Regions from separate parts of the Aliirhizobium cellulosilyticum genome, predicted to be linked through region 2. Evidence: predicted binding sites of a transcription regulator. Region 2 holds the regulator's gene; each other region holds the start of a gene.
The links. The regulator LexA, encoded in region 2, represses DNA repair genes until DNA is damaged. The targets are predictions, from matches to a motif close to TGTTCNNNNTGTGTTCNG.
Positions count from the first base shown of each region.

Region 1 (7,468 bases), 210 kb from region 2:
ATCGTCACGTCTGACAAGAACCAGCCGACGTCGCGCATCGACGGCGGCTGCGTCGAGCACCTGCAATCGCGGTTGACGGTTGCGCCCGCCACGCACGAAAGGCGATGGCCCCCGGCGTCCGCGCACTATCCACAGAATTCCGACGAGGCAGACAAGGGCCAAACCTACGCCAATGACCGCCACGAGGAGGTTGCGACCGTATTCGCCCCACAGTTCTGCGACCATTTATGTAACTCCTTATGCGATCTATGCTTCTGACACAGACGATTTTTTGCCCCGCGAGGCAAGTGTCGGGCCTGCCCGTCAACGCTAAAATGTGTCTCATTCGCATCTCACATAGGGCAGGGTGCTGCGCTGTCCCGCCTTTTGTGGCTTTCAGGAGCTTTTTGCTTCATCTTCAAATTGCTAAGAGAGAATCGCAAGCGCCACGGGGTGCATTTGTGACGCCGGTGCATGCATCGGAGCAAGAGGTATCGATGACCAGTTCGCCGAAAGCCGGCAACGACGAAGCGCCATTGGTTGATCGCGGCAGCCGCGGTGGTACGGCTGTCAGGATCGTGCTTCTGGCGATGGTGCTTCTGGGAGTCGCCATCGCGTTTATCGTGTTTCAGCGGGCGCTGGATAACGAGGTCGTTCTCGGCATTCTGGGCATCCTGGCGATGGTGGGAATCTTCTTCATCGTTTCGTCACTGATCGGCCTTGTCGAGGTCATGCCGCAGTCGCGCTCCGATGAACTGGCCCGCAGCTTTCTGGCCAGTCATCCCGATGGAATTGTCGTGACCGATGCCAAGGGGCGGATTGTTTATGCCAACGCCGCCTATGGGCGGATGACTGGTGCTTCGGGCAGCCACAACGTCCAATCGCTGGAAACCCTGCTGTCGAAAACGCGCGAATCGACCGAAGCTCTTTATCGCCTGACGGCCGCCCTTCGCGAAGGGCGGGAGGGACACGAGGAATTTCGCTTGTTGCAGCCGCTCGGCCGGCTGACTGGCAACGGTTCGGATGCGCACTGGTATCGCCTCAAGGCCCGTCTGCTCGGCACGGGCGGTCGTAACGCGCTCGACATATGGGAAATAACCGACATCACCTCGGAGCGGGACGATCAGGAGCGCTTCTTCCGCGAATTGCAGAATGCGATCGACTATCTCGATCACGCGCCTGTAGGGTTCTTCTCTGCCGGCAGGAAGGGCGAGATCTTCTATCTGAACGCGACGCTTGCCGAGTGGCTTGGGCTGGACCTGACCAAGTTCACGCCGCAATCCATGAGGATTTCGGATCTGGTTGCAGGTGAGGGTATGGCTCTCATCCAATCCGTGCAGGCAGCGCCCGGGCTGAAGCGCACGGAAACACTGGAACTCGACCTTCGCCGCGCAAACGGTCAGAGTCTTCCGGCGAAACTGGTTCACAATGTCAGCGCCATGCGCGATGGAGCGCCGGGCGAAAGCCGCACTGTCGTTCTGATGCGGGCGAAAGGCACGGAAACCGACCAGTCCGCCTCCGCCATGCGATTTACCCGGTTTTTCAACAACACGCCGATGGCGATCGCCTCGGTGGACGGGAATGGCAAGATACTGCGCATCAATGCGCCGTTCCTGAGGCTTTTCGCCGGCGTCGTGTCTCGCGACGACGTTGATGCCGGTGCCGCAGAACTGGAGCGCATCGTCCACGAGAGCGCCCGGGAAACATTGATGGAGGCGCTTGCCGCTGCCAAGGACAGGCAGGGCGATATCTTGCCGCTCGAATCGCGGCATCCGGGTGACGAAAACCGCTATGTGCGCTTTTACGTCAATGCGGTGATCGACGAAAGCGACGAGGCACCCGAGGAAGTGGCGATCGTCTATGCTGTCGAGACGACCGAGCAGAAGGCGCTCGAAACACAGATGGCGCAGACACAGAAGCTGAATGCGGTCGGCACGCTGGCGGGTGGTATCGCGCACGATTTCAACAATGTGCTGACGGCGATCCTGCTGTCTTCCGATCACCTCCTGTTGCAGGCGCGGCCTTCCGATGCCAGCTTTGCCGATCTGATGGAGATCAAGCGCAACGCCAACAGGGCGGCCGTGCTGGTGCGCCAGCTGCTGGCCTTCTCGCGCAAGCAGACGATGCGCCCGGCTGTGCTCAACCTGACCGATGTGGTGGGCGACCTGCGCATGCTGGTCGATCGCCTGATTTCCGGCACCAATGTCAAACTGGAGGTCGACTATGGTCGGGATCTCTGGCCGGTGCGCACGGACCTCTCGCAGTTCGAGCAGGTACTGATCAATCTCTGCGTCAACGCGCGCGATGCGATGCCCAGCGGCGGCACCATTCTGATCAAAACTCGCAACGTGACGGCCAGCGATGCCGCAAGCTTCCAGCAGGCTGATCTGCCGTCCGAAGATTTCGTCATGATCGAGGTCTCCGACAGCGGCACGGGTATTGCGCCGGAAATCATGGACAAGATCTTCGAACCGTTCTTCACCACCAAGGAAGTGGGCAAGGGAACAGGCCTCGGCCTGGCGATGGTCTATGGCATCGTCAAGCAGTCCGGCGGCTATATCTATCCGGAATCGGAGATGGGCAAAGGAACGAGCTTCCGTATGTTCCTGCCACGCCATATCCCTGAAGTTCAGCAGGTCTCTCATGCGCCGGCCGCTATCGCAGGGGTGACTGATAATGTTGTGAAGGCCGAGACGACCGCAGCAGCCACCGCCGAGCATGTGGATTTGACGGGAAAATCTGCCGTCGTTCTTCTTGTAGAAGATGAGGAAGCAGTCCGTCGCGGCGGCAAGCGCATGCTGGAGACACGTGGCTACACTGTCCACGAGGCCGGCTCAGGCACTGAAGCGCTCGACATCATGGAAGAGCTTGAAGGCAAGGTGGATATCGTGGTGTCCGACGTCGTGATGCCCGAGATGGACGGCCCGACGCTGCTCGGCGAATTGCGCAAGACCTATCCCGACCTGAAGTTCATCTTCGTATCTGGATATGCGGAAGACGCCTTTGCCCGCAACCTGCCAGCGGATGCGAAATTCGGCTTTCTGCCGAAGCCGTTTTCGCTCAAGCAACTGGCTGTCGCCGTGCGCGAGATGCTTGATTCGGAATAGTGCCCAACGGTCTTTCCGAGAGCGGATCGACCTTGGTATCCGGTTGCCGAAGCTGTTGATTCCAATCGATATTTCCACAGCCGGAGGATGGCGTGAACATTAATGGAACAAAGGTGAAATAATGTTTTTGTTGCAGGCACTTGGGCGGGGCTTGCAAAATGAGAACAAAATGAGTACGAATATCCCATCGGCTGCTTCATTGCTTGCGCGGCGGCAATAACCTAAAGGTGGGATCTCATGGCACAGAACACATTGCGGCTCGTAGAGGAAAAAGGCGTGGACAAGAGTAAGGCGCTCGAAGCAGCACTCTCGCAGATTGAACGATCCTTCGGCAAAGGCTCGATCATGAAGCTCGGTTCGAACGAAAATATCGTCGAGATCGAGACGGTTTCTACCGGCTCTCTCAGCCTCGATATTGCGCTCGGCATTGGCGGCCTCCCCAAGGGCCGTATCATCGAAATTTACGGCCCGGAAAGTTCGGGTAAGACGACACTCGCGCTGCAGACGATTGCAGAAGCCCAGAAGAAGGGCGGCATCTGCGCCTTCGTCGATGCTGAACACGCGCTTGATCCGGTCTATGCCCGCAAGCTCGGTGTCGACCTGCAGAACCTCCTGATTTCGCAGCCGGATACCGGTGAGCAGGCTTTGGAAATCACCGACACACTGGTTCGTTCCGGCGCTGTCGATGTTCTGGTCGTTGACTCGGTTGCGGCGCTGACGCCGCGCGCCGAAATCGAAGGCGAGATGGGGGACAGCCTGCCGGGTCTTCAGGCTCGTCTGATGAGCCAGGCGCTGCGCAAGCTGACCGCGTCGATCTCCAAGTCGAACACGATGGTGATCTTCATCAACCAGATCCGTATGAAGATCGGCGTGATGTTTGGTTCGCCGGAAACGACGACCGGCGGTAACGCCCTGAAATTCTACGCCTCTGTTCGTCTCGATATCCGTCGTATCGGCCAGGTGAAGGAGCGCGAGGAAGTCGTGGGCAACCAGACCCGCGTCAAGGTCGTCAAGAACAAGATGGCGCCTCCCTTCAAGCAGGTCGAGTTCGACATTATGTATGGCGAAGGTGTTTCGAAGACCGGCGAACTTGTCGATCTTGGAGTCAAGGCCGGTATTGTCGAGAAGTCGGGCGCCTGGTTCTCCTATAACAGCCAGCGTCTCGGCCAGGGGCGCGAAAACGCCAAAACCTTCCTGCGCGAAAATCCGGAACTTGCGCGCGAGATCGAAACTTCGCTGCGCCAGAATGCCGGCCTGATCGCAGATCGTTTCCTGCAGAACGGTGGTCCGGACGCCAATGACGGTGACGGATCCGCCGATGACTGATTTGATTGGGTGAGGGGCATTCCGCCGCAGGCAGGACACCTCTTCTGTTTACCTGATGTCACTTTTTACCGGCCGCCATCGCAAGATGTGCGGCCGGTTTTCTGTTCGGCTGGACAGTCGCTTATGTGGACGATACAAGCCTTTTGACTTCAAATACTGGTACCGCATCGGCGGTTGAAAAGGGCGTAGCATGAGCGGCGTGAATGACATCCGGTCGACCTTCCTCGACTACTTTAAGAAGAACGGCCACGAGGTTGTGGATTCGAGCCCGCTCGTTCCGCGCAACGACCCGACGCTGATGTTCACCAATGCCGGCATGGTGCAGTTCAAGAACGTCTTCACCGGTCTTGAAAAGCGGCCTTATTCCACCGCGACCACCTCACAGAAATGCGTGCGCGCCGGCGGCAAGCACAACGACCTCGACAATGTCGGTTATACCGCCCGCCACCTGACCTTCTTCGAAATGCTCGGCAACTTCTCCTTCGGCGACTATTTCAAGGAGAATGCGATCGAGCTTGCCTGGAAGCTCGTCACCGAAGGTTTTGACCTGCCGAAGAACCGGCTGTTGGTAACCGTCTATTCCGAGGACGAGGAAGCTGCGACCCTGTGGAAGAAGATCGCCGGTTTCTCCGACGACAAGATCATCCGCATCCCGACCTCCGACAATTTCTGGCAGATGGGCGATACCGGTCCCTGCGGTCCGTGCTCGGAAATCTTCATCGACCAGGGCGAAAACGTCTGGGGCGGTCCTCCCGGTTCGCCGGAAGAGGATGGCGATCGTTTCCTTGAATTCTGGAACCTCGTTTTCATGCAGTTCGAGCAGACCGCACCGGGCGAGCGCTCGTTGTTGCCGCGTCCGTCGATCGATACCGGCATGGGCCTCGAGCGTATGGCCTGCGTGCTGCAGGGCAAGCAAAGCGTTTTCGACACTGACCTGTTCCGCACCCTGATCGGCACGATCGAGGATGTCATGGGCGTCAAGGCGGAAGGTAGCGCCAGCCACCGCGTCATCGCCGATCATCTTCGCTCTTCAGCCTTCCTGATTGCCGATGGTGTCCTGCCGTCGAATGAAGGTCGCGGTTACGTCCTTCGCCGCATTATGCGCCGCGCCATGCGTCACGCCCAGCTTCTGGGTGCGAAGGAGCCGGTCATGTACAAGCTCTTGCCGACGCTCATCCAGGAAATGGGACGCGCCTATCCGGAGCTGGTTCGTGCCGAGGCGCTCACGTCCGAAACGCTGAAGCTGGAAGAAACCCGCTTCCGCAAGACGCTGGAGCGCGGCCTTACGCTCCTTTCCGATGCGACGACCGATCTCGATAAGGGCGACATGCTCGACGGCGAGACCGCTTTCAAGCTTTACGACACCTACGGCTTCCCGCTCGATCTGACACAGGACGCATTGCGCGCCCGCGAAATCGGCGTCGATATCGCCGGCTTTACCGATGCAATGGAGCGCCAAAAGGCGGAAGCCCGGTCGCACTGGGCAGGCTCCGGCGACAAGGCGACCGAAACGATCTGGTTCGAGCTGAAGGAAAAGCACGGTGCTACCGAATTCCTCGGTTACGACACCGAGAAGGCCGAAGGTGTAATCCAGGCGATCGTCAGGGACGGCAAGGCGGTTGATACCGCTGCTGCCGGCGAAGACGTCCAGATCGTCGTTAGCCAGACGCCGTTCTACGGCGAATCCGGTGGTCAGATGGGCGATGCAGGTGTCATCTTCAGCGATAATGGCAAGGTTGCTGTTTCTGACACGCAGAAGAAGGGCGAGGGACTGTTTGTTCACATTGCCAAGGTTTCGGAAGGCAAGCTGAAGGTCGGTGACGCCGTCATACTGACAGTGGATCACGCCCGCCGTTCGCGCCTGCGCTCCAACCACTCGGCAACCCATCTGCTACATGAGGCGCTGCGTGAAGTGCTCGGCACCCATGTCGCCCAGAAGGGCTCGCTGGTAGCGCCCGAGCGCCTGCGGTTCGACGTATCGCATCCGAAGCCGATGTCGGCGGAGGAACTGCAGCGCGTTGAAGAAATGGCCAATGCCATCATCATCCAAAATGCCAAGGTCACCACCCGCCTGATGAGCGTCGATGACGCGATTACCGAAGGCGCGATGGCGCTGTTCGGCGAAAAATACGGCGATGAAGTTCGCGTCGTCTCCATGGGAACGGCAATCGATGGACCGAAGGCCGGCAAGCCTTATTCGATCGAGCTTTGCGGCGGCACACATGTCAATGCGACCGGCGATATCGGTCTGGTCCGCGTTCTGTCGGAAAGCGCCGTCGGCGCCGGCGTTCGCCGTGTCGAAGCCGTAACCGGTGAAGCGGCCCGCGCCTATCTGTCGGAACAGGACGATCGTGTGAAGACTCTGGCCGGCGCGCTGAAGGTTCAGCCTTCGGACGTCGTGTCTCGCGTCGAGGCTCTACTCGAGGAGCGCCGCAAGCTCGAAAAGGAACTGGCCGATGCCAAGCGTCGTCTCGCCATGGGCGGAGGTGAAGGCGGCACTGGCTCGGATGCCCGCGAAATCGCCGGCACCAAGTTCATGGGCCGCGTGCTGGCCGGTATCGACGCCAAGGACCTGAAGGGCCTGGCCGACGAAGGCAAGGCATCGCTCGGTTCAGGCGTCGTCACGCTGATCGGCGTGTCCGAAGACGGCAAGGCAAGCGCGGTTGTCGCTGTGACCGAAGATCTGGTTGGCCGGTTCAGCGCAGTCGATCTGGTCCGCATCGCGTCCGCCGCTCTCGGCGGCAAGGGTGGCGGTGGTCGCCCGGACATGGCCCAGGCTGGTGGCCCGGATGGCGCCAAGGCAGACGAGGCGATCGAGGCGGTTGCGGCCGCACTTGGCGCCTGATTGAAAGAAACGACCGGGCGGCTTCTGGCCGCCCGTCTTGCATGAGGTTTGCCATGGGATTGAACGCTGTCATCGAAGACGAGATGGACGAGGCCGTAACCGGTCTTGCGCCTGCATTGTTTCGCGATGCGCCGAACTCGGTTTCGTTCAACAAGCTGCGTAAGCGCTTGCTGCGCCAGGTTCGCCAGGCATTCGAAGATTTTGGCATGCT
Region 1 covers NZ_JACIGW010000001.1:1,418,810-1,426,277, forward strand. Annotated here, with positions in the region: gene GGE33_RS06670 (flagellar biosynthetic protein FliO) at 1-225, opposite strand, end outside; gene cckA (cell cycle histidine kinase CckA) at 477-3,086, shown strand; gene recA (recombinase RecA) at 3,324-4,412, shown strand; gene alaS (alanine--tRNA ligase) at 4,603-7,257, shown strand; gene ttcA (tRNA 2-thiocytidine(32) synthetase TtcA) at 7,311-7,468, shown strand, end outside.
Region 1: a site for LexA is predicted at 3,179-3,196, ahead of recA (recombinase RecA). Genes of this name have one in related genera too.

Region 2 (7,468 bases):
AGGTGGTTCGACCCGGCAGCCTGTGCCGTTGGTCGGAGCGGCTGTCGAACGATACCGTACAGCGCCGGGCAATGCTGGAAGGATTTGATCTCGCATGGCAGCGGCTGCAGGTGCCGGTTCCTCCGGGCGAGGCGGCCGCGACAGCTGTCCTGGATCTATTGAACCGCAGCTAGCTTCACCGGCTGTTCGTGTGGAGCTGCCGATGAAGGTCTCTTCGTCCAATAAAAAACCCGGTCATACGACCGGGTTTTTTGTTTTTATCCAGATGGCGCTTAGCGCTTCGAAATCGGCAGGTAGTCACGCTTGGCTTCGCCCGTGTAGAGCTGGCGCGGGCGGCCGATACGCTGCTGCGGATCTTCGATCATCTCGGCCCATTGGGCGATCCAGCCGACGGTGCGGGCGAGTGCGAAGAGCACGGTGAACATGGTGGTGGGGAAGCCCATCGCCTTCAGCGTGATACCCGAATAGAAGTCGATGTTCGGATAGAGCTTCTTCTCGATGAAGTATTCGTCCGTGAGCGCGATCTTTTCGAGTTCCATGGCAACCTGCAGGAGCGGGTCGTCCTTGTGACCGAGTTCGGCCAGAACCTCATGCGTGGTCTTCTGCATGATCTTGGCGCGCGGGTCGTAGTTCTTGTAGACGCGGTGACCGAAGCCCATCAGGCGGAACGGATCGTTCTTATCCTTGGCGCGTGCGATGTATTCCGGGATCTTGTCGACCGAACCGATTTCCTGAAGCATGTTGAGCGCTGCTTCGTTGGCACCACCGTGCGCTGGACCCCACAGGCAGGCAATGCCGGCGGCGATACAGGCAAACGGATTTGCACCGGAAGAACCGGCAAGGCGAACCGTCGATGTGGAAGCGTTCTGCTCATGGTCGGCATGCAGAATGAAGATGCGGTCCATGGCACGGGCCAGAACCGGATTCACCTTGTACTCTTCGCAAGGAACGGCAAAGCACATGCGCAGGAAGTTCGACGAATAGTCGAGGTGGTTCTGCGGATATACGAACGGCTGGCCGATATGGTACTTGTAGGCCATGGCCGCTATCGTCGGCATCTTGGCGATCATGCGCAGCGAAGCGACCATGCGCTGGTGCGGATCGGTGATATCGGTCGAGTCATGATAGAAGGCCGACAGAGCGCCGACGCAGCCACACATGACGGCCATCGGATGCGCATCGCGGCGGAAACCGGTGAAGAAGCGGCTCATCTGCTCGTGCACCATGGTGTGGTGCGTCACGCGATGATCGAAGTCCTTCTTCTGAGCTGCGGTCGGCAGTTCCCCGTAAAGAAGCAAATAGCAGGTTTCGAGGAAGTCACCCTGTTCGGCAAGCTGCTCGATCGGATAGCCGCGATGAAGAAGCACGCCTTCGTCGCCGTCGATATAGGTGATTTTCGATTCACACGAAGCGGTCGAGGTAAACCCGGGGTCGTAGGTGAAGGCCCCGGTATGTTTATAGAGCGCGCCGATATCGATAACGTCAGGACCGATCGTACCGGACTTGACCGACAGGTCGACCTTCTTGTCACCGAGAGCGAGAGTTGCGCTTGTTTCCGTCATTCTGATCCTCCAACCGGTTGGCGGCATGACGCCTCAAAAGCGCCATAAGCATTAAGCGTTCCACGTTTAGCTATATGATCCTTTAGCAGATGCCAAGCTGTTCTGACGGCAAATTGTGCAGCGCGATACGATATTGGGCATCGACATTTGACCCTGTGGCCAACCCCTTGTTGCAATCAGAAAATCGGTTCTGGTGGCAAGCCCATATGCGTCAGGTTGACGCACTCAAAAAGAACGCTCAGGTTGTATTTTATGATCGGGGCAGGCTGGTTCAATGCGGGCTGAAGGTTTCGAGAAGATAGATACCAAAACGTTGAGCCGGCGCTCTAATGCTGCTGCCGAGCCGATATCGCATTTTCAACCGGCGCCTGATGATTTGGCCATCAGAACTGCAGCCCATCGATATACTGCAGCGATAGCGCCGGTTTCTTACGGAAGGCGAATTGGTGCGCCATTCGCGGAGGCGCGAGCATTTCTTTCAATTTCGCTCCGCGAGGAGCGCCTCCATGGTCACGGCTTTCTGTTCATGCCTGTTGCAATTGGCATCGGTTCGGCAGTGTGGTTCCTCAGCCCGGTGGAGCCGTTGGCATGGGTGCCGTTCCTTGCTCTTGCCGTGCTGGCGGCTCTGGCGTTGATAACAAGAGATGGTTGCGCGCGTGTCTTTTTCACATTTGCGTGTCTGGGCTTTTGTGGCATGGCGCTGGCCGAGATCGAAGCGTGGCGGCAATCGACGGTCATTCTCGATTCACCGGTAACAACGGATGTCATGGGCGTTGTCGAGCGTAGTGAGGCTGCCGGTCCCGGGCGACTGCGTTATATCGTGGCTGTGCGACAGACAGCAAACCCCATTCTTCGGCGCCCGCCTGTCCGGGTTTCGCTGCTGGCAAGGGCGCAGCATCAGCCGTTTGACAACGGGGCAGCTATTTCCGGACGCGCAAGGCTGTCACCGCCTTCCGGGCCGGCCTTGCCCGGTCTGCACGACTTTGCCTTCTCGGCATATTTCGATGGCATTGGTGCGGTGGGGTATTTCTATAGCGCTCCGCAGCAGGCTGGAGGGTCGGATGTGGCGACCGGCTGGCCACAGCTCGCCTTACGCTGGCTCTTCGATCTGCGCAGGCAGATCGGCAATCGTATTCGCGAGATTGCGCCGGGTGATGCCGGTGCCTTCGCCGCCGCCATTGTCACCGATGAGAGACGGGCAATTTCCGAAGATACAGTCGAGGCGCTACGGGTCTCCGGCCTCGCTCACATCGTTGCCATTTCCGGATTGAATATGGCGCTTGCCGCCGGGATTTTCTTCGTGGGATTGCGTAGCGTCTTTGCTCTTTTCCCTGGCCTCGCACAGGCCCTGCCAATCAAGAAGATTGCCGCCGGCGGGGCGCTTGCAATGGTTACGGCCTATTATCTGGTATCGGGCTTCGGTGTATCCGCCCAGCGCGCCTATATCATGATGGCGGTGATACTTGTTGCCGTGCTTTTGGACCGGCCCTCGATAAGTTTGCGAAATGTAGCCTTGTCTGCGCTGATCATCCTCATCTGGACGCCTTCGGAAATTCTGGGGCCAAGTTTCCAGATGTCGTTTGCTGCCACGGTTGCGCTCGTGGCCGGTTATGCGGCCTGGTCGCGACGCCCTGAAACGGAAGAGCGGGAGCGATTTCCCATCCGTCATCCTCTGGTGACATTGGCTGCCGTTGGCTGGCGCTTTATCGCCGGCATTATCGCGACATCGCTGATTGGTAGTCTTGCGACGACGATGTTTTCCGTCGAGCATTTCCATCGCGTCGCCACCTATGGGCTTGCCGCGAACCTGGCTGCCATGCCGATCATCAGCTTCCTGGTGATGCCGGCCGGGCTTGCTGCGATGTTGTTGATGCCCTTCGGCCTCGATGCTCCCTTCATCGGGATCATGGCCTGGAGCCTCGAATGGGTCATCTTGATCGCGAAGCATGTAGCGGGATGGGGCGGGGACATTGTCGTCGGAGAACAGCACCCCTGGTTTTTGCCGCTTGGGGTCTGCGGTTTTCTGCTACTGACGCTCCTCAGGACACGGCTTCGCTATTCGGGCTTACCTTTCCTGTTTACCGCTGCGGCCCTGTTCTGGGTGGGGGTGCAACACGCCCAATCAAGTCTTCTCATCGCTGAAGATGGGAACCTCGTTGCTTATCGAGATGCAGAACGTGCTGCCGCCAACAGGAAACGTCCCTCCGAGTTCGTCTATGGGCAGTGGATGTATGCGCGACAGCTTCCAGTGCTGGCTATGCCGGAGATGTTGGAAAGTGAAATTCTAAAAAATATGCCGGGTTCTTCCAGTGAAAGACTTCCGGAACACGTTCTGATCGAAGCGCAGCGACTGATGAAGGAGGCAGGGAGTGTCAGATTCTCATGTCAGCTCAAGGCCTGGTGCGCATTCATGTCACCGGAAGGTGTTTTGGTCGTTGTTGTTGATGATGGCCGTTATGCCGGAGCGGCTTGCGACGTTGCCGGCCTTGTTATCGCGCCGCGTGCGCGTTTCCATTCCTGTCGGTCTGGTACCCCGATGCTGAGCGGCGCCAGCCTGCGCAAGACAGGGTCAATTGAAATCGATCTTTCCGGGGCGGCGGCAGCCGGAAAATGGAGTGTCACGACAGCAATGGCTGGCACGGTTCGCCCATGGACCATTCATCGCCAATACGACTGGCGACGCAATCTCTATGACCCGTATCTGCCGGAATGGATTTCCAAACCAAAATCGAGTGGCCGTCTTGAGGCGCAGTTTGCTGTCTCAGATCAAGCAGGAACGGATTATCGATCAGAAGCGCCAACTGATGTTGGCAACAATTCCGGTGTCAGTGATAACGGCGAATGAGGCCGACGAGCCTGCCCTGGACCTTGACCCGATCCGGTGGAAAAATTCGTGTCTCGTAAGCCGGGTTTGCCGCTTCCAGCGCAATCGAGCCACCCTTGCGGCGGAAGCGCTTGAGTGTGGCCTCTTCATCATCCACGAGTGCAACGACGATATCGCCCGGATTGGCGGTGTTGCCGTTGCGAATGATGACGGTGTCGCCATCCAGAATTCCGGCCTCGATCATCGAGTCGCCCTTGACTTCAAGCGCATAATGCTCGCCGGATCCCAACATCTCTACGGGGACGGAAATGTCGTGGGTATTATTCTGAATTGCCGAGATCGGTACGCCGGCGGCGATGCGGCCCATGACCGGCACGCTTGCAGACGCGCTGTCATTGGCGGAGACAGGCGGGGCAGCAGGCGTCGCCGGCTTCTTGCCAAGGCTTCCCTCGATCACGCTCGGTGAAAAACCGCGTTTCGGCTGCAGCGTGGGAACATAGGCTTCGGGAAGCTTGATGACCTCGAGTGCGCGCGCTCTGTTGGGGAGACGGCGAATGAAACCGCGCTCTTCAAGTGCCGTGATGAGCCGATGGATGCCCGACTTCGACGCAAGGTCGAGAGCGTCCTTCATTTCATCGAAAGACGGAGGTACGCCCGACTCCTTCATCCGTTCGTGAATGAACAAAAGCAGTTCCTGTTGCTTGCGAGTCAGCATGTGAGGCGCACCTTCAGATTTGAAACAAATGCAGAACGAACACTATATGTTCCATATGTGTTCCGCAAGTCCTTAAATTTTCGTGACAATATAATCAGTTTCTTGGATGCCGAATGACGTTCTCAGTCGGAATCTACTTGCGCTCCCCGGCGGTCTGCCCAATCTACGCCTAGCGGATCAGAAGTCTGGGGGACATGTGTGACTGCTAGGAATATCGATCATCTCGTTTTGCCTGTTGGAAATCTCGGCAAGGCACGCGAGCGGCTGTCGTCTTTGGGTTTCACTGTCGCGCCTGACGGCGTGCATCCCTTCGGTACGGCCAATGCCTGTGTTTTTTTTGAAGACGGTACCTATCTGGAGCCACTGGCTGTTGCGGACAGGCGCAAGGCGGGGGCTCATGCCAAGAAAGGCAATGTCTTTGTCGAGCGCGATCTGGCTTATCGCGGTCGCCGCGGACGTGAAGGCTTGTCGGCCATCGTGGTCTCCAGTGAAGACGCGTCGAACGATCATCGGCATTATGTCGCGGCCGGAATTTCCGGCGGTGAGCCCCTCGAATTCGGCAGAGCTGTAAAGTCTCCGGACGGTGACGAGGTCGAAGCTCGTTTCCAGCTTGCTTTTGCCGCGATGGATGGTGCGGCTGATTTCTTTACTTTCTCCTGCCAGCGGCTGGTATCTTTCCCTCAGGATATGGCTGAATTGCGTATCCATGCCAATTCGGTTGCCGGTTTGAAGGAAGTCATTTTGGCAAGTGATGATCCGCATGCTTCGGTTGCCTTTTTTGACAATGTGCTGCGAGCGCCGGGTATCGAAGTTGAAGGTGGACTGGTGTTCCAGGCTGAAACGGGAGCCGTGCGCGTTCTCAGGCGCGAGCAAATTGCGCATGACTTCGGTCTTCCTATCGAAGGGGTGGCAGCCGGGTTGGTAGGGGAGGCCGTGATCTTTCGCAGTCTTGATCTGGCCGTGACAGAGATCATCCTTGCTGCTAATGACGTCGCATTCATTCGCCGGGATGGTCGCGTTCTCGTGTCGCCGTCGCCCGGCCAAGGCGTTTTGTTCGGCTTCGAGGAATAGTAGAATGGCAGTCTCCCCCAATTCAGAAGTTTCGGTCGGCGAAGGCGACAAAAAGGTCGTATTCTCCAATGCAGGCCGGCTTTCGCTGATCGCGGGGCCTTGCCAGATGGAAAGCCGTGATCATGCCTTCATGATCGCCGGCACGATGAGCGAGCTCTGCGGCAAGCTCGGCATCGGGCTGGTCTACAAGTCCTCCTTTGACAAGGCCAACCGTACGTCGATCTCCGGCAAGCGCGGCATCGGACTTGAAAATGCGATGGAGATTTTTGCCGACCTGAAGAAGGAATTCGGCTTCCCGGTCCTGAGCGACATCCATACGGAAGAGCAGTGCGGGCTTGTTGCGCCAACCGTCGACATCCTGCAGATCCCGGCCTTTCTGTCGCGTCAGACCGATCTTCTGGTCGCAGCCGCCAAGACCGGCCGGGCGATCAACGTCAAGAAAGGCCAGTTCCTGGCCCCCTGGGACATGAAGAACGTCCAGGCGAAATTTACCGAGAGCGGTAATCCTAACGTGATGCTGTGCGAACGCGGCGCCTCCTTCGGTTACAACACGCTCGTCTCCGACATGCGTTCGTTGCCGATCATGGCTTCGCTCGGATCGCCGGTGATCTTTGACGCCACGCACTCGGTGCAGCAGCCGGGCGGGCAGGGTGGCTCCAGCGGTGGCCAGCGCGAATTCGTTGAAACGCTGGCGCGTGCGGCCGTCGCAGTGGGTATTGCCGGTGTATTCATCGAAACCCATGAAGATCCGGACAACGCCCCGTCGGATGGTCCGAACATGGTGCATCTGAAAGACATGCCTCGGCTTCTGGAAAAGCTGATGGCTTTCGATGCGGTGGCCAAGGCTGCCTGAACTTCAAAAAAGCGCTTGAGCGTTGTCAAAGCGCAGAAAGCGCCAACACTGTAATTGGCGTGTCATTGAACGTGATACATTTTCAATGACTGCATGGACTTAACTCTGAGGAGAGACCCTTGACTGCTATTACCGATATTATCGCTCGCGAGATCCTCGATAGCCGTGGCAACCCGACCGTCGAAGTTGACGTCTATCTGGAAGACGGCTCGATGGGCCGCGCCGCTGTTCCGTCGGGCGCATCGACGGGTGCCCACGAAGCTGTCGAATTGCGCGATGGCGGCAAGCGCTTTGGCGGCAAGGGTGTCGAGAAGGCCGTTGAAGCGGTCAATACGGAAATCTTCGATGCCATCGGCGGTTTCGATGCCGAAAGCCAGATCCATATCGACAAGACGATGATCGCGCTCGACGGCACGCCGAACAAGTCGCGTCTCGGCGCAAAC
Region 2 covers NZ_JACIGW010000001.1:1,206,926-1,214,393, forward strand. Annotated here, with positions in the region: gene lpxB (lipid-A-disaccharide synthase) at 1-173, shown strand, start outside; gene gltA (citrate synthase) at 273-1,562, opposite strand; gene GGE33_RS05660 (ComEC/Rec2 family competence protein) at 2,089-4,407, shown strand; gene lexA (transcriptional repressor LexA) at 4,388-5,101, opposite strand; gene GGE33_RS05670 (VOC family protein) at 5,300-6,172, shown strand; gene kdsA (3-deoxy-8-phosphooctulonate synthase) at 6,177-7,025, shown strand; gene eno (phosphopyruvate hydratase) at 7,145-7,468, shown strand, end outside.

Region 3 (7,468 bases), on a different contig from region 2:
TACGAGTTTCACCTGATGTTCGTCCCCGTCTGGACATTTCCGCTCTACGGGTTCCTGATCTTCTACACGATGATTTTCGCCGCTTTGACAGCCTTGCTGTTTCCCGACCAGATGACCGACTACAGGGGCTTCGAGGATTATTTCGAACAAAGAAAACGCTGGTTTTTCGGGCTTCTTGCCTTTGCGGCCCTGCTTGATATCGGCGATACCATGGCCAAGGGTGAAGACTATTTCCACTCGCTTGGCATGGAATATCCCATTCGCCAGGCGGCGTTTGTCGCGATATCGATCATTGCGATGTTCATCAGGTCCAGACGAGGCCAGCTGGTTCTGGTCGTTGCCGCAATCGCCTATCAGGTAAGTTGGATTGTCAGGCTTTACGATATTCTGTGATGGATAGTTTGATGCCGTTCATCCACCCGGAGGACGGTCATGGAAGAAAAACAACACATAACCGTCCAACACTGATGGAAGCGTCACCCATGGGGGACACGGGTTTCGGGGGTACTTCCATGCCGCTCAGGTAGAAAGTGAACGTGGTCGCAATGTGGCGTAGTGCACGGTTTGACTTGCGACTTTCGTCTAGCCTGCCTCGGCTGAAAGCTTTGGTGTCGCCTTCCATGCTTCAAAGCGATACCATGTTTCAGACCGAGGCAAACAAGCTGGTCCGGATTTTGGCAATCAATACAGCCCGATACCGCCGATATATGATTCTTTTTTCGAACGGCGCGCGGGTTTCGGTTCGCTCTGGTTGAGACCTGCCTGAGCGATATTGGCCTGGGAGCGCGTAAGTGTTACGAAGTCGGTGCCTTTGCCGGTTTCCGGACCAAGACCCTGGTCCGTAATGGTCAGCGATGTGCCGTTTGCCATCAGTTCGCCGATACGCTCGCGCACGTCCTTGGGAATGTCTACCCGGTCGAGTGCCATCGCCGCAGCGTTGGGAATGCTTGAATCTGCCGGCTTGTCGATGCCGAACTCTTTCATTTCGTCAGCGGTCATCTCGTTCTTCAACGTGATCGCATGCCACTCGGCGGTCTCTGCATTCCGCTCAAGATGATCGGCTGTGAAGAAATACGTGCCGAGAGCCTGTTCCGGGTGCTTGATGCCAACAGGCGCCTCGAACAGCGGTTCGAAATTGCGGCGCACGAGGATCTGACCTGCCGGCGGCTCTTTTTCTCCGGCCGAATGATAGAGCGCAGCAAGAAAATCCTTGCTGATCATCGTGCCGCTGGCCGGAAGACCCTTCCACCGCTTATAGGCGGCGATCGCATCACGGGTCATCGGCCCTGCAATCCCGTCGGCAACACCAGCGTCGAAGCCGAGATCCGTCAGATGGGTTTGTATATCGAGCATGGTTTCGCGTGCGCCACGACGATGAATGAGTATGCGCAGCGGCGCTGGATCTTCCGGAACAACGGCCTGCAAGGAACCGGTCGACATAGGATCGGTGTCGGCCATTGCCACATCGTAGGATCCGTCGGCGGCCTTTTTCATCGCGGTCGGTCGCAGATCGGCATTCGGAAACAGCGGTTCCGATGGCAGACGCTTCAACGGCATGAAGAGGTTGGCGTTTTCGATTTTCACCGGCTTCACCGGTGCATCGGCGATCACCACATGCACGCCGCGTTCCGTCATGTCGTAGATCGCCTTGGCGGTCCCGGTCGGAATGCGAACGCAGCCATGCGATGCCGGATAGTTCGGCACATTGCCTTCGTGAAGTGCGATACCGGACCAAGTGAGGCGCTGCATGAAGGGCATGGGAGCGTTCGAATAGATATTCGATTCATGGTATTTGCGCTTCTCCAGAATCGAGAAGATTCCGCTCGGCGTCGTGTGTCCGGCTTTTCCGGTAGAGACCTTCGTGGTCGTTACGACCTTTTCGCCGTCATAGACCGTCATCGACTGCTGGTCTTTCGATACGATGATCTGGAGCGTTGCGGTGTCGGCAAAAGCAGACTGAGAAAGGATGGTCCCGGACAGGAGTCCGAGGCTGAACAAAACGCCACGCAACATGAAGACCTCTTACGCATTACAATGGTCGGCAATTTAGCGTGTTAAACTTAATCAAAATTTTCTGAAAAGTGGCAGGATCGTGTCAATTCATCACGTTCCTGCGATTTCGAAATGAATTCCCGACACGCTTCTTATGGCTCAACGACGCTTGTCGCCAAACGTGTAACCAGTCTCGACAGCCGCCTTGCCGAACTTGTCACGCAGCTTGTCCATTGCCGCTTCAGCCGCCGCCCGCCGCCCTGCCTGTTGATCGACGAGATCTGGCGGGTCCGCCAGTGCCGGACCGCAAAGATCGGTTACCCCGATCCCGAGCAGGCGGAATTTCGTGCCGTCCGTTTCCTTCTCCATCAGCGAAAGGCCGGTGCGGAAGATGCGGTCGGCAAGCTGTGTCGGGTCTTCCAGCCGCCTGTTGCGTGTCCGGCTCTTGAAGTCGGCCGTTTTCATCTTGAGCACAACCGTATGACCGGCGATCTCGTGCTTCTTCAAGCGTGCGGACACTTTTTCCGAAAGGCGTCGCAGGACAGGCACGAGGTCATCATGCCGGGAAATGTCTTCGAAGAATGTCGTTTCGGCCGAAACGCTCTTTGCCGCATCATTCAAATGCACTTCGCGCTCGTCCATCCCGCGGGAAAGCCTGTAGAGACGCTGGCCCATCGAGCCGTAGCGGCGCATCAGGTCGCCTTCCTCCATCTGCTGCAGCTGGCTGATCGTGCGGATGCCATCGGCCTCCAGCGTGGCGCTGAACGCCTTGCCGACCCCCCAGATGGTGGTGACAGGACGAGGAGCTAGGAAATCCTTCGCTTCTGCCTCGCCGATGACGGAAAAACCACGCGGTTTCTGCAGGTCGGAAGCGACCTTGGCGAGGAACTTGCAATAGGAAAGCCCGATTGAAATCGAAATTCCGAGTTCGCTCTCAATGCGCTTTGCGAATTTGGCAAGGATGCGTGCCGGCGGATCGCGATGCAGCCGTTCGGTTCCCGCAAGTTCGAGAAACGCCTCATCGATCGAAAGCGGTTGAACGAGGGGCGTAAGCTCCATCATCAGCTGCCGCACCTGACGGCCAACGCCTACATATTTTTCCATATCGGGGCGTATGACGACAGCGTTGGGGCAGAGTTCCAGCGCCTTGAACATCGGCATTGCCGATCTGACGCCGCTGATGCGGGCAATGTAGCAGGCGGTGGATACGACACCGCGCTTGCCGCCGCCGATAATCACCGGCTTGTCGGCAAGCTCCGGATTGTCGCGTTTTTCGATCGTCGCATAAAAAGCGTCGCAGTCGATATGCGCCAGCGTCAGATCGTAAAGCTCACGATGATAGACAAGCCGGGGCGATCCGCATTTGCGGCAACGGCGCGTCTCCGCCTTCTGCTCGGCAAGGCAGTCGCGACAGAAACCCAAAATTATGTCGGCCGAAGAGGTCATGTCAGGAACAAAGATTGAACATCGGCACGATAAGCCGCAATCGATTGGCACTCAAGAGGATGAGGCAAGTCTGCAATGGTTTGTTGCCGGTGGACGCCCGCTTTGCTCGGTTACGAATTAACGGCCTATATGCGCGCGAATGAGATCTCCGGCCTGCGCCCAATCAAGCGCCCTTGTAATGCCGTCATCCGGCTTCGGTGCCAGAAGATGCAGCGGGGAATCCGGCATCATGTGCAGGACAAGGCAGTTGTCGACATGGTCGCGCACCGAATGAAGATTGTGCGCCATGTCGTCGATGAAGACTGAGGGCAGGGCGCGTTCGCCATGGATGCGTCGCATTACCGGTCCCTTCGGTTCTTCCGTTGCGACAAGCGGAAAGTCGAAGCCGAGCCGGTCGAGCAGGCGTCGTCGTGGCTCGCTGTAGCGGGGCGGCATCGCGGTAAGGAACATCACGTCGGCATCGGCGCCAAGCGCATTCAGCGTATCGAGCGCGAGATCGAAAGGTGTCTGCCACTCTTCCTGTTGCTCGAAGAACGAACCGATCAACTGTTTGACCGCCATGTCCTCGACCGCGACATCCGTGCCGACAGTAACGATATTGCCGGTGAGCCTGAATGAACGCGGCAGCAGTTCCAGCCCATCCTTTTTCAGGTAGTGTTCAAACGGGGCAAAGAATTGCAGCACCACGTCATCCACGTCGCAGACGATCAGCGGCCTGTCTTTCAGGCTGATATGGGACAGGTCGAGGATTTCGCTCATCTCAGAAGTCTCCGGGACCAATATAGGGACCGGAATAATGATGATGCGCGGCAATGACAGTCTCTGGCTTGGTCCCTGTGGCTTCGCAGAATGCCAACAATGTCGGTTCATGGCCCATCACGAAGTCGATCATGCCGGCTAGGAAGCCGGGATCTGATATGGCTGACCGTATCTGATCAGGTGACACGCCGGACAGCGCAAGAAAACGCTGCATCATGTCCGGTTCGCCGGCCATCCAGCCAAGCACCGCGGCAGCCGTCTCTTCAGCGTTGACGCGTCTGGCGTCCTGTTCGGTCGTTTTCGGCGGCATTGTTCGGGAGTTACCTCTTCTCAACCAAATGGCCCTAGTCTTGGCGAAACTGAGCTCAGTGGAATCAACCATTTTGGAGCTTATATACCGAACATACGCTTTTGAAGGCGCGATTTGAGGAATGGATCGCAATGCCCAAACGGGTCATGATTGTTGAAGACAACGAGCTGAACATGAAGCTCTTCCGCGATCTGATTGAGGCGTCGGGCTATGAAACAATCCAGACCCGAAACGGCATGGAAGCGCTCGATCTCGCCCGCAAGCATCGTCCCGATCTTATCCTGATGGATATCCAGCTCCCCGAAGTTTCCGGTCTGGAAGTCACTAAGTGGCTAAAGGAAGACGACGAACTTCATGTCATCCCGGTCATCGCCGTAACTGCCTTCGCCATGAAGGGGGACGAGGAACGCATTCGCCAGGGTGGATGCGAAGCCTATGTTTCCAAGCCGATCTCGGTGCCGAAATTCATAGAAACAATCAAGACTTACCTCGGCGACGCATGATGCGGGGAGCACGGGCATGACAGCGCGGATACTGGTGGTCGATGACATTTCGGCCAATGTGAAGCTTCTCGAAGCGCGTCTGCTGGCTGAATATTTCGACGTGCTGACGGCCGATGACGGCTACAAGGCACTGGCGATCTGCGAAAGCACCCCACTGGATTTGATACTGCTCGACATCATGATGCCCGGCATCGATGGTTTCGAAGTATGCGAGCGTCTGAAGGCCAATCCCAAGACGGCTCATATTCCCGTCGTCATGGTGACTGCCCTCGACCAGCCCTCCGACCGTGTACGCGGGCTGAAAGCCGGTGCCGACGATTTCCTCACCAAGCCCGTCAATGACGTCCAGCTGATCTCCCGCGTTCGCAGCCTCGTGCGCCTGAAGGCTCTGAGCGACGAGTTACGAATTCGGGCCGACACGGCCCATAGCCTCGTTATCGAGGATATACTCAGGGGCGCAGACGGCCGCGACGATATCGGCCAGATTTTGCTTGTCGACGGTCGCGCAAGCTCGCAGGAGCGCATTACCAAGGCGCTGAAGCCGGTTTGCAACGTCGTCGCGATGTCTGATCCACAGGCCGCTATCTTCGAAGCCGCGGAAAACAGTTTCGATCTTGTCATCGTCAATGCCAATTTCGACGACTACGATCCCCTGCGCCTATGCTCTCAGCTACGTTCACTGGAACGGACGCGCTTCCTGCCGATTCTGCTGGCGGCCGAAGCCGGTGCCGAGGACATGATCGTTCGCGCGCTCGATCTCGGCGTCAACGACTACATCGTTCGTCCGATCGACCCGAATGAATTGCTGGCGCGTACGCTCACCCAAATCAAGCGGAAGCGTTACAACGATCGCCTGCGGATGAGCGTGAAGCACACGATCGAGCTCGCCGTCACGGATGCCCTGACGGGTTTGAATAATCGTCGATATCTCGACAATCATCTGAAGATACTCTTCAACCGAGCCGCGGCTCGTTCGCGCCCTCTGTCGATCTGCCTCATGGATATCGATCGGTTCAAATCAGTGAACGATACATACGGCCACGACGCTGGCGACGACGTGCTGCACGAGTTCGCCTCCCGGATTCGCTCGACAGTTCGAGGAGCAGATCTTGCCTGCCGGTACGGGGGTGAAGAATTTGTTGTTGTCATGCCGGACACGGATGCAACAGCATCGGCTGCTGTCGCAGAGCGTCTGCGCGCCATCATCGAGAAGACGCCGTTCGTACTCAAAAATGCCGGAACCGCAATCGAGCTGACGGCATCTTTCGGCCTCTCCTGCAGCACCGGAGATGCCGACACGCCGGAGCAATTGCTGAAGCAGGCCGATCAGGCGCTTTATAAGGCCAAAGCTGACGGACGAAACCGCGTCGTTGCAAATGCAGCTTGATCACGAATCGGCGACAGAAATGACAGTCGTTTCGTAAGCGGTTGATCTCGTTCAATGGTTCCGTGCCGTGGTGGCGATTTACAGACGGAATAAATCACAGTTTTGTGGCGATCTGGAAATTCTTGAGCCTAGTGAGCCGGTGCAAAATGCCGCACGCAGTTTCACTGTTTCCAATGGGTTGAAATCCCCGGATGAAATTTGGTGAAAAGCATATCCGAGTTTAGTTGTTTGTAATTCGGTAGGCGGTTGGGCCAGAATGTCATTTTCCTTCGGAATTAATTCCGTGGCGGTTGTAGCCTCCAAGAAAACAACCCGCCTTCAGGTTGGTTTTACTTCACTGCTATTGACGAGCGTTAAGTGGTTGGACGCCGTGAGGCGCAAATTTTAACCAACAGCGAATCCATTTTTTCCTCCCAGTTAAGAATCTATTGATTTTCTTTTTCCTTTGCGCAATTTTGAACCTAACGACAAATATGTGCCATATGCGGCACTGCCATACCCCATGATGCTCAGGTCCGCCGCATCTCCTGGGTCGTGGGGTCGGTCGACCGGCAGGCATGCCAATGCGGTTCCTCGTGCCGTTATTGCAGGCTGGTCGACCCCCAAATTCAAAACGCCGCTTCCTGATGGGATGCGGCGTTTTTTCGTTTCGGCTTAAGTCGCGCTATTCGGCAGATCAGCAGGTAAAAGAAAAGGCGCCTGACCTTGCGGTCGGCGCCTTGTTCAAACCCTAAAGATCAAGTCTTACTTGATCTTGGTTTCCTTGAATTCAACGTGCTTCTTGGCAACCGGGTCGTACTTGGTCTTGGTCATCTTGTCCGTGAACGTACGGCTGTTCTTCGTCGTGACGTAGAAGAAACCGGTGTCAGCCGTCGACAGCAGCTTGATCTTGATGGTCGTAGCTTTCGCCATGGTTGTTCTGCCTCTAGAAAATAGGAAGTCGCGAGCGCAGCGTGCGCCCCGGCTAAATCTGGCGCGAAATTACAAATCGCGCGCCAAAAGTCAACTCTGTTTTGAATGGAAAAGCGTACGACACAGGGCAATCAGCACGTAAAAGCCGAAGAATGCGGC
Region 3 covers NZ_JACIGW010000005.1:49,497-56,964, reverse strand. Annotated here, with positions in the region: gene GGE33_RS19615 (hypothetical protein) at 1-393, shown strand, start outside; gene GGE33_RS19610 (L,D-transpeptidase family protein) at 682-2,013, opposite strand; gene GGE33_RS19605 (DNA polymerase IV) at 2,152-3,438, opposite strand; gene GGE33_RS19600 (hypothetical protein) at 3,556-4,197, opposite strand; gene GGE33_RS19595 (DUF3572 domain-containing protein) at 4,199-4,507, opposite strand; gene GGE33_RS19590 (response regulator) at 4,639-5,010, shown strand; gene GGE33_RS19585 (PleD family two-component system response regulator) at 5,027-6,397, shown strand; gene rpmG (50S ribosomal protein L33) at 7,142-7,309, opposite strand; gene GGE33_RS19575 (MFS transporter) at 7,400-7,468, opposite strand, start outside.
Region 3: a site for LexA is predicted at 3,442-3,459, ahead of GGE33_RS19605 (DNA polymerase IV). Genes of this name have one in related genera too.

Region 4 (7,468 bases), on a different contig from region 2:
TCCAGATCATAACCACCCTCAAGCAGGCTGACGACCCGGTTGTTGGCGTATTTCCCAGCAATTTCCATCAGCCGCCCGGTCGCCCAGTCGAAATCATCGCCGACAAGGTTGATCTGCGCCAGCGGATCGCGGTGATGCGCGTCGAAACCGGCCGAGATGATGATGAAATCGGGACGAAAATCATCGAGCCGCGGAAGCACGCGGTCCTTGAACGCATCGCGAAAATGATCGCTGCCGTCATTGGGCGAAAGCGGCGCGTTGACGACCGTGTTCTTCGCACCCGTTTCGTTCTTGGCGCCTGTGCCGGGGTAGAGCGGCATCTGGTGGGTGGAGCAGAACAGGACAGACGGGTCATCCCAGAATATGTCCTGCGTACCGTTGCCGTGATGCACGTCCCAGTCGATGATCGCGACGCGCTCGACGCCATAGGTCTGCTGGGCATGGCGCGCTGCAATCGCTCCATTGTTGAACAGGCAGAAGCCCATTGCCTTGGATTTTTCCGCATGGTGGCCCGGAGGCCGGGCCGCAACAAAGGCATTGTCGACCTTGCCCGTCATCACATCGTCGACAGCCGCCATCGCGCCGCCGATACCGGTCAGCGCCGCCTGCAGGCTTTTCGGCCCGACATAGGTATCCGCCTCGATCTGACGGATCGTGTCCTCTTCCGGGATTTCGCGCATCACGGCGCGAAGATGCTCTTCCGGATGCGCAAGCAGGACCGCATCCTCGTTGGCCTGGGGGGCTTCCTTGCGTGCCAGATCGGAAAAATTCGGATGCTGGAGCGCGATCGCCAGCGAACGCAGCCGGTCGGGTCGCTCAGGATGGCCTTCAGGTGCAGGATGTTCGAGAAAGATCTGGTGTTCGTAAAGGCGGGTGGTCATGAAACGTGTCCCCGACGGTCTGTTGCCCACGACATGGCGCATCCGCCGCATTTTTTCAAGCAGCAGCCCTTGCCCTCGGGCCGGTTTGGCCGGAAAGAATAGTGTTGGGGAAATGGCTGTTCAGAGGTGTGCGTGGCCAAGGATACGATCAAGGCGTCGGATTTTCGCGTTGCCTTCCGCGACGTCGACATGAATGGCCAGATGTTCCGTTCGGTCTATATCGACCGCGCCGAGGAAGCGGTTGCCGCCTTCTGGCGTCGCCGCAAGACCAAGGACGATGACCCGTTCTTCATCACCGGCAAGGTTGCCGGGACATTCCATGTGCCGCTTGCCGTCGGAGATATCGTCCACACCCATGTCGGTGTCAGCAAGATCGGCGGAAAATCGGCAGGTTTCCTTGTGCGCATGACCCGTGGCGAAGAAGCTGTCGCCGAAGTCGAGATTGTCTGGGTCGCAACAGACGGGAAGGGTGGCAGCCCGGTCGCGCTTCCGGAAGACCTGCGCGACTGGCTTTATTCGTTTCTCGATTGAGCCTTATGCTCAGGCCCTCTGGGGCAGGAGCGGGTAGCCGACCATGACGGCGCGGCCGGCAAGGGCTGCGATCACGGCTTTCAGGACATCGCCCGGAATAAAGGCGAGCGAACCCATGAATGCCTTTGAGAAGCCGAGGCCGGTGATCAGCGCCAGATAGCTGATGCCGCAGACGTAAAGAACGATCACACCGCCGAACAGCGCCGCGACGAAGAAATTGACCGTTTGCACGAAGCCGGCCTGGCTGTGGCTGACGAGAAGCTGCGACAGGTAGCCGGTGGTGAGGACGGCGAAGACCCAGCCGATCAGATAACCGGTGGTCGGCGCCATGAACACGGCAAGGCCGCCACGGCCGCCGGAAAGAACCGGAAGCCCGATCGCGGCAAGCACCAGCACAAGCAGCACCGAAATCGTGCCGCGCTTGGCGCCGAGCACGACGCCTGCCAGCATCACGCCGAGCGACTGGGCGGTGATCGGAACCGGAATGAAGCCGAGCATGATCGGCGGAACGAGGCCGAGAGCCACGATGATGGCGGCAAAGAGCGCTGAAAGAACGAGGTCGCGGGTTGCCATGGTTTGGAGTTCCTTGAGACTGACAATCCGTCACTTCTGACTGCGGATGCCGCGGGCGTCAATGGCAGCGGCAATCTCGTCCGCGCTTTGGAGCGTTGTGATGATCAGCGGAACGATGAGCGACACCGGGCGCGGCTTCAACCCGCGGGCGTAATGCGCATCCCGGATCACCTCGTAGCGGCTGAGGATTTCCGGCACGAAACGGATGACCAGGCCGATCGAAAGCCCGACATCCCGCGCTTTCAGAATGCCCAGCCGCTCCAACGGCATCGCAGCCCTGGTGATCACGTCGATGAAATCGCCGGTCGTCGTCGTTGCGGTGACAAGGCTGGCGAAAAGCGCCAGCGCCGCCAGCCGGAAAAACGCGGTCAGTCCTTCGGCCGTGCCGTTGAAAGTCGCCGTAAACAGCGCAACGACGACAACGATCAGTGCAAACGGGCGCATGCGGCGCCAGATCTCCGCGGTGCTGATTCTCAGCAGCGCGTGGCCGGCAAGGCCTGCAAATGCCGCACCCGCGAGAAATCCTGCATTGTTGATCATGAAGAGGATCAGGCTGATGATGGCCAGCGCCGCCAGTTTCACAGCCGCCGGAAGCCGGTGCAGAACGCTGTCGCCATTGATATGCAGCGAGCGCATCAGGCTGTCGCTCCGTGCATCGCTCGGTACTCGCCGATGACTTCGGCAGGTCCACCGTCTGCCGCGATCCGTCCTTCATGAACGAGCAGCACCCGGTCCAGACCGGCCACGAGATCGAGATCGTGGCTGATGACGATCACGTCTTCCGGCAGTGTGTGAATCGTCTTTTCCACCAGGTTGCGGTTCTTCAGGTCGAGCTGGTTGGTCGGCTCGTCCATCACCAGAATTTTTGGTTCGGTGACGAGCACCGAGGCCAGCGCTGCAAGTTGCAACTCTCCGCCGGAAAGCTCGTGCGCGCGCCGGTCTCCGAGATGTCTTATACCGAAACGGTCGAGTATGGCATCGACCGCCGCCGTCACCTCCGGCTTCGGCAGTTTGCGTGACTTGAGGCCGAGCGCGATATCTTCGCGCAGCAGCGGCAGAATGATCTGGTTCTGCGGGTTCTGGAAAATGAATCCGCTTTGTCCGCGCGCTTCGTCTTCGTTTGTCACCGTATCGAAACCGTTGACCGTGACCCGGCCGGACGATGGCTTGACCAGCCCGTTGATCATCCGCGCAAGCGTGGTCTTGCCGGAGCCGTTCAGCCCGATAATGCCGACCCGCCGCCCGCTTATCGTCAGGTCGAGCGGATGGATGACGGTGCGGCCCTCGAAGCGAACCTCGACCTTTTCAAAGTGGATATCCAAACCTGATCCTCAAAATCCTCCCGCGTCTATAAACCGCCATCGGCAACAAAGGAATTCGGAACAAAAAAAGAACATTGCAAAGGTTGCATGAAGCCCATAGTCTCCCGCCATGGCTATTTTGATCAACAACGAGCAGGCAAGGCGGATCTTTCTGGAACGGCAGCAGCTTTGCGCTCCGCCCGGTCGCGCGCTGGCCAAGGCCGATCTCCTGCAACTGATCGACGATCTCGGCTTCGTCCAAGTGGATAGTATCGCCACCGTCGAGCGCGCCCATCACATGATCCTGTTTTCCCGTAACCAGACCTATCGACGGGAGCATCTGACCGCGCTTCTCGAAAAGGACGGCGAGCTTTTCGAGCACTGGACCCACGACGCCTCGATCATTCCGGCGCGGCTTTTCCGTTACTGGAAACATCGCTTTCGTCGCCGTGAACCTATCCTCGCAGAGCGCTGGCGCAAATGGCATGGCGAGGGCTTCGATTCCGCTTTCGACGACACATTCCGACATATCGCCGAAAACGGGGCCATCATGTCCCGCGATATGAAGATGGAGGACCACAAGTCCGGCGGCTGGTGGAATTGGCATCCGAACAAGACGGCGCTCGAATATTACTGGCACACCGGCAAGCTGGCGATCGCAGGGCGGGTCAACTTTCAAAAGGTCTATGATCTCACCGAACGCGTCATCGCCACTCATCATCACGAACCCGAAGTCGATCATCAGGAATTCGTCGACTGGGCCTGCCGCAGCGCGATGAAAAAGCTCGGTTTTGCCACATCCGGAGAACTCGCCGCCTTCTGGGATATCGTCACGCCGGAAGAAGCAAAAGCCTGGGTGGCAAGCCATCGCGACGAACTGACCGAAGTGGTGATCGAAGCAGCCGACGGCAGCCGTCCGCGGGCCTCCTTTGCGCTTCTCGGTTTTCCCGATCATCTCGGCGACATTCCCGATCCGCCGGCGCGCATCCGGGTGCTGAGCCCGTTCGATCCGCTGCTGCGCAACCGCGACCGCGCCGAGCGCCTGTTCAATTTCGTCTACCGTATCGAGGTTTTCGTGCCCGAGCCGAAACGGCAATACGGTTATTACGTTTTCCCGCTTCTGGAAGGCGACCGGATGATCGGCCGCATCGACATGAAGGCGGACCGCAAGGCGGGCGTGCTCGACGTCAAGCGCCTATGGCTCGAAAAGGGCGTGCGGGCATCGGCCGGACGACTGGAAAAGCTTGATGCGGAGCTGCAGCGGGTGGGCAGGTTTGCCGGTGTCGAAAAGGTTTTCTATCAGCCCGGTTGGCGAGGATAGTGATTACCTCAGCCACCTCAGAAACACCGTCGAAAGTGGCGGGAGGTCAAGCGCGATCGAGTATGGCTTGTCGTGCTGCGGGGAGCGTTGTCCCCAGGCATCCATCTGGCCGAAATTCGAGCCGCCATAGATTGCTGCATCGGTGTTGAGGACCACCTCCCAGCGGCCGTCTTCCGGCACGCCGACACGGTAGCCGTAGCGCGGCACTGGCGTCATGTTCGACATGACCAGCATATGTGATGAACGGTCCTGTGATGAGCGAAGCATGCCATATACGGAGTTTTCCGCGTCATCCGCCACGGCCCATTCAAATCCCTCGGGATGCACGTCGCTGAACTGCAGCGCCGGCTCGGTCGCATAAAGCCGGTTGAGGTCGCGGATGAGGAACTGGATACCGGCATGCTCCGGCCGGTCGAGGAGATCCCAGACGACCGAGGCGTCATGGTCCCATTCGCTTTCCTGACCTATCTCGCAGCCCATGAAAAGCAGCTTCTTGCCTGGATGTCCCCACATGAAGCCGTAATAGGCGCGCAGGTTGGCAAGCTTCTGCCACCGGTCGCCTGGCATCTTGCCAAGCATCGAGCCTTTGCCATGTACCACTTCGTCATGGGAAATCGGCAGCATGAAACGCTCGGAATAGGCATAGATCATCCCGAAGGTCATGCCGCCATGTTCATACTTGCGGTAGACCGGGTCGTCCGAGACATAATGCAGTGTGTCGTGCATCCACCCCATGTTCCACTTGAAATCGAAGCCCAGCCCGCCGTCTTCCGGTTTCTTGGTCACGCCAGGCCATGCGGTGGATTCTTCCGCAACGGTAAAGGCGTGTGGGCAGCGCTCGTGGATGATGCTGTTCAGATGTTTGAAGAACTCGACGGATTCAAGGTTCTCTCGCCCGCCATATTGGTTTGGGACCCATTCACCCTCGTTGCGGCTATAGTCGCGGTAAAGCATCGAGGCGACTGCATCGACGCGCAATGCATCGACATGGAAATGCTCAAGCCATTCGAGCGCCGAGGCGATCAGGAACCCTTTCACTTCGTTGCGGCCAAGATTGTAGATCAGCGTGTTCCAGTCCTTGTGAAAGCCCTCGCGAGGATCGGAATGTTCATAAAGCGCGGTCCCGTCGAAACGGGCAAGACCCCAGACATCGGTCGGGAAATGCGCCGGCACCCAGTCGAGAATGACGCCGATGCCGGCCTGATGGCAGCGGTCGACGAAATAGGCGAAGTCCTCGGGCGTGCCATGACGCCCGGTCGGTGCGAACAGGCCAAGCGGCTGGTAACCCCATGAACCGCCGAACGGATGCTCCATGATCGGCAGCATCTCGATATGGGTGAAGCCGAGGGATTGCGCATAGGGAATAAGTCGCTGGCTGAGCTCTACCCAGTCCAGCGAGCGGTTGCCCTCTTCGGAAATCCGCACCCAGGAACCGAGATGCACTTCATAGACAGACATCGCGCCGTCGCGGCTGCGATCCTGTGCCTGCCGTTCCATCCAGTCCGCATCATGCCAGCGAAACGGTCGCGACGATGCGACGATAGATGCGGTTGATGGGGCCGCTTCCGATGACCGCGCCACCGGGTCGGCGCGTTGCGGCGAGAGGTGGCCGTGGCTGTCGAGCAGCTCGAACTTGTAGCGCTCGCCATGCGTCAGCCGCGGAATGAGCAGTTCCCATATCCCCGCTTGCGGGCGAAGCCGCATCGGGTTGCGCCGTCCGTCCCAGGCGTTGAAATCACCGACGACGGAAACCCGCTGCGCATTCGGCGCCCAGACGGAAAAGCGTACGCCTGAAACGCCGTCGATCTCCATCGGGATGGCCCCGAGCGTGCGGCCGAGTTCGTAATGGGTGCCCTGGCTGATCAGATGCAGATCCAGTTCGCCGAGCAGCGGTGAAAATGAATAAGGGTCTTCGGTCTCCTGAACCGCGTCCGGCCATTCGATCCGCAGACGGTAGGGTGCCGGCCCGCCGACAAGACCAGCGAAAATGCCGACGTCATGGATCGGTTCGAGCTCTGCCATCACCCGTCCGGTATCGCTTTCGATAACCGACACAGACAGTGCGCCGGGCAACAGTGTCCTGACGACGGTGAGATCACCATATTGATGCTGCCCGAGCATGGAGAACGGATCTCCGTGACGCCCTTCGGCAAGTGCCTGCAGTCCTTCCTGCACCATGCCGGTCATCAGCTCTGCGCGTTCATATCTCATCTGTCAGTCTCCAATAGTCGTGAGGCGATCGCCGAAAAACCGGCAAGCGGAAGGGGCAGCCAGTGCGGTCGGCTGCGAACCTCATAGGCCACTTCGTAAGCGGCCTTTTCCAAAAGGAAGAGATCGAGTACCCGGTCTCGATTTTCGTTGGATTGCACAAGCGCATCGGATTTTTCGACTGCGGTGAAATAGGCGCTCAGGAATGCCGGTTCGGCCAGTTCGATGAAGCGGGTGATCAGCTGGCGGTGGCGGATATCGTCTACCTCGCTCACAACTTCGCGGTCCATGTCTGCCGCAGCGGCGAGATAGCTGAGTGAACGTAAGAGTCCTGCCACGTCGCGCAGCGGATTGGTTTTTGCCCTTCGCTCGCCAAGCGTCTTGGTCGGCTCGCCCTCGAAGTCGATAATATAGGCATCGCTTTCGGCAACCAGGATCTGGCCGAGATGGAAATCACCGTGGTGGCGCGTCTTCAACGTGCCGCCGGTCGCTTCCGTCAGACGGCTTGCAAGTGCTGTAAGTTCGTCACGGCGGGCGATCAGCGACCGCGCGATCTCGGCCATCTCGCCCTCCAGTCCCGGCAGGGTGCCCTCCAGAATGGCAAGGCTCTGGCCGATCTGTTCGGCCACTGCACGGCGGGCTGCGGCGACGTC
Region 4 covers NZ_JACIGW010000002.1:364,520-371,987, reverse strand. Annotated here, with positions in the region: gene GGE33_RS10695 (histone deacetylase family protein) at 1-881, opposite strand, end outside; gene GGE33_RS10690 (thioesterase family protein) at 1,014-1,412, shown strand; gene GGE33_RS10685 (biotin transporter BioY) at 1,422-1,985, opposite strand; gene GGE33_RS10680 (energy-coupling factor transporter transmembrane component T family protein) at 2,016-2,621, opposite strand; gene GGE33_RS10675 (energy-coupling factor ABC transporter ATP-binding protein) at 2,621-3,307, opposite strand; gene GGE33_RS10670 (winged helix-turn-helix domain-containing protein) at 3,417-4,607, shown strand; gene glgB (1,4-alpha-glucan branching protein GlgB) at 4,611-6,818, opposite strand; gene treS (maltose alpha-D-glucosyltransferase) at 6,815-7,468, opposite strand, start outside.
Region 4: a site for LexA is predicted at 3,364-3,381, ahead of GGE33_RS10675 (energy-coupling factor ABC transporter ATP-binding protein). Genes of this name have one in related genera too.